2 linked regions of the Hydrogenovibrio crunogenus genome follow. The protein of the gene in region 2 interacts with the protein of the main gene of each other region in a pairwise test. Links are inferred from orthologs where the notes say so. Each region holds a gene or a part of one and is shown on either strand. Other genes may lie near its edges.

Evidence for each region.
Region 1: the proteins of zntB (region 2) and lepA interact in binary tests that used the Escherichia coli proteins (3 or more experiments, as listed by UniProt). The link is inferred for Hydrogenovibrio crunogenus from one-to-one orthologs.

The regions. Positions count from the first base shown.
Region 1 is NZ_CP032096.1:772,598-776,427, forward strand. Bases 845-3,830 are described here. They hold lepA (translation elongation factor 4), read left to right. Parts: upstream 845-1,427; coding sequence 1,428-3,233; downstream 3,234-3,830. Other genes in these bases: GHNINEIG_RS03610 (DegQ family serine endoprotease), read left to right, coding at 845-1,219; lepB (signal peptidase I), read left to right, coding at 3,248-3,830. Outside these bases: more of GHNINEIG_RS03610, read left to right, coding at 1-844. UniProt on the Escherichia coli protein: Required for accurate and efficient protein synthesis under certain stress conditions. May act as a fidelity factor of the translation reaction, by catalyzing a one-codon backward translocation of tRNAs on improperly translocated ribosomes.
Region 2 is NZ_CP032096.1:1,030,017-1,035,027, forward strand. Bases 1,153-4,045 are described here. They hold zntB (zinc transporter ZntB), read right to left. Parts: upstream 3,145-4,045; coding sequence 2,161-3,144; downstream 1,153-2,160. Other genes in these bases: cls (cardiolipin synthase), read right to left, coding at 1,153-2,079; GHNINEIG_RS04960 (hypothetical protein), read right to left, coding at 3,329-3,730. Outside these bases: GHNINEIG_RS04945 (endonuclease/exonuclease/phosphatase family protein), read right to left, coding at 1-655; more of cls, read right to left, coding at 673-1,152; GHNINEIG_RS04965 (DUF883 family protein), read left to right, coding at 4,118-4,414; GHNINEIG_RS04970 (hypothetical protein), read left to right, coding at 4,415-4,699; GHNINEIG_RS04975 (hypothetical protein), read left to right, coding at 4,681-4,971; GHNINEIG_RS04980 (hypothetical protein), read left to right, coding at 4,989-5,011. UniProt on the Escherichia coli protein: Zinc transporter. Acts as a Zn(2+):proton symporter, which likely mediates zinc ion uptake. Purified ZntB reconstituted in liposomes also binds and transports Cd(2+), Ni(2+) and Co(2+).

The DNA of each region.
Region 1 (3,830 bases), 260 kb from region 2 along the record:
TCAATTAAGAGGAATGCCTGATGAGATGTTGCGTTACTTCTTTGGAATTCCTGAAGGGCAAGATCCTAGGGGCGGTCATCAAGAACAGGTGAGCTCGTTGGGGTCAGGGTTTATTATTTCATCGGATGGCTACATCATTACCAATCACCATGTGGTCGCGGATGCAGATGATATTGTTGTGAAGCTGAGCAATCGCCGAGAATTGAAAGCGAAGGTGATTGGTAGTGACGAGCGTTCAGATATTGCCGTGATAAAAGTGGATGCCAAAAATCTGCCGGTTGCCAAAATCGGAACGTCTAAAGATTTAAAAGTGGGTCAATGGGTAATGGCGATTGGTGAACCTTTTGGGTTGGATTACACCGTCACGCATGGCATTATCAGTGCTTTGGGTCGCTCACTTCCCGATGATACTTATGTGCCGTTTATCCAGACTGATGTTGCGATAAACCCTGGAAACTCTGGCGGGCCGCTCTTAAACACAAGCGGTGAAGTCATTGGTGTTAATGCTCAAATTTACAGTAATAGTGGCGGTTCAATGGGGCTTTCATTTTCAATTCCAATCGATATTGCGATGGATGTTGCACATCAGCTTAAAACCAAAGGGCGTGTTGAACGAGGCTATCTAGGAGTTGGTGTTCAAGAAGTGTCAGGTGATTTAGCCAAATCATTTGATATGAAAAGACCGATGGGAGCGTTAGTTACCTCAACGGAAAAAGGTTCGGCAGCCAGTGAGGCGGGGATTCAACCGGGTGATATTATTATTGAATTTGCCGGTCGAACAATCCAAAAGTCAGCAGATTTACCTCCCATTGTAGGGAACTCCGCTGTGGGAGAGTCAATCAAAGTTAAAATCTTAAGGAATGGAGATTATAAAACGCTGACAGTTCGCTTGAAGTCGTTAGATGATATGAAGTTGGCTTCTGCTGGTGCAGAGGCTGAAAATACGACTTTGGGTGTGATGATGAAAGAAATCGATCCGAAGGTGCTTGATAAATTGAATTTGCCTTTTGGTGTCGGTGTTTCTAAAGTCAAACGAGGCAGTGCAGCAGACCGTGCAGGCATTATGCCGGGAGATATTTTGGTAACAATTAATTTCAAACCCATTAAATCCGTTAAGGCTTTGAATGAAATTGTTTCTGCAGCTCCGAAAGGTCGTTCGCTTCCTGTCAGGGTGGTTAGAGGGAAACGTTCCGTGTTCCTTCCTCTGGTATTAAATTAATTATGATTGGGTTTGAGAGAACTAAATCTTATAAACAAGTGAGATTTATAACAATTTAGCGTAAAATACGCGGATATTTGTTATCAAACGATTCATTCATGTTTTTGATGCGAAGGGTGTCTAGCTTAAAAGAACTAGACACCCTTTTTTGTAACTTTTTTAAGTTTGTTTTTAATGAATCGATTACTGTTTAAAAATTGAGGCATAAATGTCAAACCAGCTTGAACATATTCGTAACTTTTCAATTATTGCTCATATCGACCATGGTAAATCGACCATTGCAGATCGATTTATTCATTTGTGCGGTGGTTTAACAGACCGGGAAATGGCTGCTCAGGTTTTAGATTCAATGGATCTGGAGCGTGAACGAGGCATCACCATTAAAGCACAAAGTGTGACATTGAATTATTTGTCGGATGATGGTCAGACATATCAATTGAACTTTATCGATACGCCAGGCCATGTGGATTTTTCTTATGAAGTTTCTCGTTCTCTGGCAGCTTGTGAAGGTGCTTTACTGGTTGTTGATGCCTCGCAAGGGGTTGAGGCACAAACCGTAGCTAATTGTTATACTGCGATTGAGCAGGGGTTGGAAGTTTTACCTGTGCTTAATAAAATTGATTTGCCAGCGGCAGAGCCTGAACGTGTGGTGGATGAAATTGAAGAGATTATTGGGATTGAAGCCCATGATGCCGTGCATGCCAGTGCTAAATCAGGAATCGGCATCAAAGAGACACTAGAAGAAATTGTGCGAAAAATCCCATCTCCAGAAGGCGATTTAGAGTCACCATTAAAGGCGTTGATTATTGATTCATGGTTCGATAATTATTTAGGGGTTGTGTCACTGGTTCGAGTCATTGACGGTAAAATCAGTAAGAAAACCAAAATGAAAATCATGTCAACAAAGGAAGAGTATGTTGTTGACGAGGTGGGGATTTTCACACCGAAACGTACGCCTAGAGAGGCATTGTCAGCGGGTGAAGTAGGATATGTTATTGCAGGTATTAAAGATATCGACGGCGCACCTGTTGGGGATACGATTACCATTTCCGGAAATGAGTCTGATCCTTTGCCTGGATTTAAGCCTGTCAAACCGCGCGTTTTTGCAGGTCTTTTCCCGATCAGTTCAGAAGACTTTGAAGATTTAAGAGAGGCTTTGCGTAAGTTACGCTTGAATGATGCGGCGCTTCATTTTGAACCGGAAAGTTCCGATGCACTTGGTTTTGGCTTTCGTTGTGGCTTTTTGGGAATGCTGCATATGGAGATCATTCAGGAACGGCTTGAACGTGAGTATAACCTGGATCTGATCACGACAGCGCCGACTGTTATTTATGAAGTGTTAACGAAAAAAGGTGAGTTGTTAGATATTGATAACCCTTCAAGTTTGCCTGACCCGAGTTTGATTGAAGAGATTCGTGAGCCGATCATCCAAGCTAATATTTTAGTGCCGAACGAGTATGTGGGTGCTGTGATGAAGCTATGTTTGGAGAAACGTGGCGTTCAAAAAGATATGCAGTATGTCGGGAACCAGGTATCTATCCATTATGAATTGCCTTTGAATGAAGTGGTTCTAGACTTTTTTGATCGTTTGAAATCAACCAGTCGAGGGTATGCTTCGATGGAATATGATTTCAAACGTTTCCAAGCAGATGACCTTGTGAAGCTTGAATTCTTGGTGAACAGTGAACCTGTTGATGCATTAGCGATTATTGTTCATAAAGCCACGGCAGTACAACGAGGCAAGGTGTTGATTGAGAAGCTGAGAAAGATTATTCCTCGTCAAATGTTCGATGTTGCGATACAAGCAGCAATTGGTGCTAAAATTATCGGCAGAACAAATGTGAAGGCATTGCGCAAGAATGTAACGGCAAAATGTTATGGGGGCGATGTTTCACGTAAGAAAAAACTACTGCAGAAACAAAAAGAGGGTAAAAAACGAATGAAATCCATCGGGAGTGTTGAGCTTCCACAGGAAGCGTTTTTAGCCGTGTTAAATACTTCAGAAGAAGATTAAAGAGAAATATCCCAATGAGTTTTGAGTTAATTTTAGTTATTATCACGGCCATTACAGGTGTTGTCGTTTATGTAGATCGAACCGTTTGGCGTCCAAAAAGAGAGCGCTCGGTTACAACCGAAAAAGAACCGATTCTTGTTGAGTATTCGCGTTCCTTATTTCCTGTTTTTTTAATTGTTCTAGTACTTCGTTCTTTTGTGATCGAACCTTTTAGAATCCCTTCTGGTTCGATGTACCCAACGTTAGAGATTGGCGATTTTATTGTCGTGAATAAATTTGCTTACGGCATTAAGTTACCTGTAACGCAAACGAAGATTTTACCGATTGGCGAGCCTAAACGCGGGGATGTCGTGGTTTTTAAATATCCTAAAGATCCTGATGTGGACTATATTAAAAGAGTCGTTGGATTGCCTGGAGATGAAATTACGTATATCGGTAGAACGGTTTTCATTAACGGAAAGCCTGCTAAGCAAACTTTTTTGAGTGAATACCAAGGAGAAGGGTCCGGTAAAGTAATGAATGGCGCTTCTTTAATGCAAGAAAATTTAGGAGATGCTTCGCATCTGATTTTATCTGATCGAGAAAAAACCAGCCAGG
Region 2 (5,011 bases):
CCCGATAAAAGACATAATCAAGCGGTTGCCAATTAAGGGTTTTTATCGCTTTATGCGTTGGGTAGCGAACTTCTGTCAGGTTCAATTGTTTAATGGCGGTGTTGAGGGTTTTAACCCGTGTTTTATTCCAGGTGTTAAAGTCGCCACTGAGTATCATCGGCCCTTTTTTCTCAGACAGAAAATGCCAAATCAATTGCAATTCTTTTCGAAAGGCGCTATGAGAAACAAAGTTGATTGCATGAATGTTGACATGGGTTAAAGTTTCACCATTTTGTAGTGGATGCTCGGTAATCAAGGCTGTTTTGTGGGTCATCCAGCCCAGTTCTCGACTTTGTGTTAGACATTGATGATGGGCTTTCATTTCAAAAGCCGATGCGGTCAGAACCCCGAAATGTTTTTTCTTTGTTTCAATGTTGGGGGCCATAATGAAAGGTAAGTTAAAGAATTTATGTTGAGATTGTCTGGCCGTAGCTTCTTGTAATGATAGCAGGTGAGGCGGATCAATCGGCAATAACTGTTCTATTGGGCGATGAATAAAATGTGAAAAATCGACCTTGTGTAAATTCCAGGTTAACAAACCAAAATAATTTGGAAGGGCGTCCTTATTTTCAGAGTGTAATAAATGGGATATCGGGGTTAGTTTGGGTTTATACATGTGAAATCGTCAAAACTTTATAGAATCGGTGCAATGGTTCGAGTCAGGTTTTCTAGCAGCCGGCGAATTTTTTTATCTGACGGGTGATAGGGCATACTTTGACTGATCAAGTTATCAATCCAATCGGACAGTAGAGCAATGAATTGTTTGGAATAGGTGATATTGGAAACTTCGTAGTTAATGAATAAAGAACGGTAGTCTAAATTGGCTGAGCCAAAAAGTGCAGCTTTATCATCAATGAGTACCAGTTTTGCATGCATCATGCCATGCGCGTAGCTGTGAATTTCACCGCCATGTTCTAAGAAATCACGCATAAAAGATCCTCTGCCTAAATCAAAAATAAGATGATCTGATGTTTCAGGTGTAATCAGAATCACTTTCACGCCGCGTTTGATGGCAATCATCAAGGCATTTACAATTGCACTGTCGGGAATGAAGTAGGGGGTGACAAGGACAATTCGGTGTTTGGCAAAATAGATACCTTGTAAAAGAGATTCAAATAAAGCATCGCTGTTAATGTCCGGTCCAGAAGGGATTGTTTGCATAAATCCTCTGGTAAGCAGCGGTTTATCAAGCACCGTTCTCTCAGTGTGAATACGTTCTTGCGTGGTGTAGTGCCAATCTTCATTAAATATTTTTTGGTAGTGCTCGGTAAGGGGGCCTTCTATTTTAAATAGCAAATCAACCCAATAACCTTCTTTGGGTTCATTCTCTTTTGAACCAAAATAATTGTTAGATAAGTTCATACCGCCCGTAAAAAGGGTGTGATGGTCAATCAAATAAATTTTACGGTGGTTTCTTAAATTCAACTGACTGTTAAACACGTTTTTGAATAAGGGTTGAAAAAAACTGTATTTCCCGCCTGCTTCGGTCAATCTGGCAAGCTGCCCCTGGTTGCGATAAATACTCAACGACCCAACGGCATCCATTAATAATCTGACTTCGACACCCGACTTAGCCTTTCGAATGAGCACGTCTAAAATTTCCTGTCCGGTCTTGTCTAATTCAAAGGAATAGGTTTCCAGACAAATGTGTGACTGAGCATTTTCCAATGTCTGCATAAACTGCTGATATGTCTCGACGGCATCCTGATGAAAAGTAACATTGTTTCCAATGCTGGTGCCGTCAATTTGATTGGCAAGAAGAAGGGTGTCATTGAGTCTGGCTAACCCTTTCTTAGGGCGTGACGATATTAAGGTCGGCAAAGAGATGTTGGGTTTGTTCTTCTTATAAAGAAGTTTTCGTGAGCCGAAAATGACATAAAAGAAAATTCCGACAAACGGCAACAGAATCAATGCCAGGATCCAAGCCATTAAATTCTGGGGCGAGCGGCGTTGGTAAAGCATATGAAACATTGCGATCAGAACCAGCACGATATTGAGCAGGTAAAAACCGATAACTAATTCGCTTGTTTCATATTGCATAAAAAACACACTCGTTTTTTAAAGGGTTAGGACGCTAAAACAACCAGGCCTGGCCATATTTTCAGCCAATCAACTCTGATTTTAAAACCATTTTTTCCATTTTAACAGTATCAGTTGCAGCACAACGATACCAATTAAAAGTGCCACAAAAATAAAGAACGCGTTGGCATTATTGGCGCCAGGGATGCCTCCTACATTGATGCCGAGTAACCCTGTAAAAAAGCCCAGTGGTAAAAAAATGGCCGCAATGATGGACAGCACATACATACGTTCATTGAGCTGTTCTGAAACACGACTGAGTAATTCTTCGTGGGTGACGGCGGCTCTTTCTCTTACCGCATCAATGTCTTCAATGTGACGAACGAGTCGATCACTGGTTTCGCGAATTTCCAAGCGGTGAGCATCATTGAGCCAACTGATTTTCTCAACCATTAAGCGGCTGAGTGCTTCGCGCTGCGGTGCTAAATAGCGCCGGAGTGTAATGGTCTGCCGGCGTAATATGGCCAAATCGAAGCGCAGGGTCTCTCGGTTTTCGGATAAAGCATGACTTTCAAGTTCGCCCGCGCGATCTTCAAATAAATTGATGGTATCGCTCATCCGCCAAACCAAGCGATCAGTTAGTGAAACTAGAAATTCGGCGCAGTCACTTGGGCCGTTGCCTTTTTCTAATTGAAGTAAAATATCCTGAATAGAGAGTAAGTCGCGTTTACGTGTTGAGATGATTCGATCATTATCGACCCACAACCTAACCGACACCATGTCTTCAGGATCTGAATCCGGGTTTTGGTTGACCCCTCTTAATGCGATCAACAGACCATCTCCTAATGTGACAGCACGTGGACGGGTTTCTTCAGTTAATAAAGCTTCTGCGGCTAACGACTCAAGTCCGCTTTGGTTGCTTATCCAATCTTTAGAAAAAGCGCCAGTATAGTCAAAATGCAACCAAAGCTTGCCTTGAGAAGGGGTCCAATCTTGAACAGCCTGCCAATCCAAGAACTGACCACCGCCAGTTCCATCGAGTAAATAAGCATGGATTAATCCGGTGTTGGGTGATTGTTGCTGCATAAGGATGACCTTGTCGAATTAAGCGGAAGAAAATATGGTTAAGCATTCTTTCTAGAACATTTTGATGAGATGTAAGAAAGCTGTCAATCAGATTCTATAGCATTCTTGTATTGTGTTAACGCATTTATGGAGAGAATTAACATTCATTGGCGCACAGTGTGCGCCGTGTTGAAATGACAGGGTTTTATTGTTGGTTTTGTCTTTTTCCAGACCCCATGCCTTGGCCTTGACCCATTCCTTGACCTTGACCCATTCCTTGACCTTGACCCATTCCTTGACCTTGGCCCATGCCCATTCCTTGCCCCTGGTTCATATGGCCTCGGTTTTGAGGTGGCATATCCGGCATTTGCACTCCTCGCTCTTTCGCACGCTGCTGCATGCGTTCATGGTTTTCTTGACGGATTTGATTTCTTTCGGCTTCGGTTTTAGCGGCTCGTAGTTTCGCGCGATGTTCCGCTCTTTCCTGCTGGGTCATCATTTGACTGCCATAAATCTGAGAGGAGCCATCACCTGGTGCGGCCATTAAAACCCCACTACTTAAAGACAGCGTGCCTGCAAGTGCGGCAACAATTATTGAATGTTTCATCGTTGTAACTCCTTATGTTTGGGATATCACTAAATGACAGTGATCATCTCAAATCCAATATGGAGATATTTTCACTATCATTAATTAATCATAGTTGAGGATTATTACTTAGTCAACGAATAAGATGATAAGTCAATTCAGCTTTGTATACCGTGCTAAGCACGTAGGTTTACTCAGATTTTATAAATTTGCTGTGTTCTTTGATGAACGCTATATTAGGCGTTTGGAAACAAAGGTTAAGCAATCCTTCATGAACTCTCTATTAGAGGGTAGGGGAGGGTTAGACTTGAATGTCTTCTTTGATATTTAGTTTAAAACCATTATACTGAAAATTGCCTATTTTATTTAGATTGTGATGATGCATGTCAATGCAAACAGGAGGGAAGTATGGCAACTCAAGAAGTAACACAGTTAAAGAAGGATATTGAAGCGCTTAAAGGTGATGTTCAACAACTTTCTCATACGATCAAGGAACTGGCTCAAGAAAAGGCTACTGAAGGAAAATCTAAAGTATTTGATGAGCTTCATATTGATGACTTGAAAGAACAGTTGGACGCGTTAAAATCTAAAGGAAAAGATGGCCTTGGCGCAGTAGAAAATGAAATTCAATCACACCCCTTTCAAAGTACGGCGATAAGCTTTGGGATTGGATTTTTAATCGCGTTAATGATGAATAAGAAATAAATGTCTAAAGTAACGTTGTCGGAATTCATTATTTCTGTGGTTGAGCTGGTGGAGGCTCAATTTGAAGAAATGCGGGTGTCTCTTCATAAAAGTGCATGGAGCATGGCCTTCGTTTTGGTTTCTTCACTCCTACTCTTGATTGGTTTTTTGTTTTCCTTGTGGGGCATTAAATTAATTGTAGAGACCTATGTTGGAGAGACAGGTTCTTACTTTGTGTTATCTGCTTTAACGCTGATACTGTCTTTTCTAGTAGCAAAGGTGGCAACATGGGTAGCCAAAAAATAGCCCGCCTTAATAAAGTCACGGCCATGCTTGAAGGGCGTTCTTGGACGCACCGAAAGCTTCCTTTAGAGGTTGCCAAGGCAAGAGTACGGTTGAAAGATCCTGGCGTTGAAATAACGCAAACCTTGCAATGCTTGAACCAAGGTAATGGAAAAGAAGCGCTGGCCTACTTTATATGTGATAATTTTTTAACGCCTATCGTGGTTAAGTGGTTTACCCAGAAAAAATCTTCTCAACCTGATCAAAACGAGGACGGGGAGCTCGTTAAAGAATGACGGTTTTATGAGGAAATATGTATCGAATTTTAAAAAATGC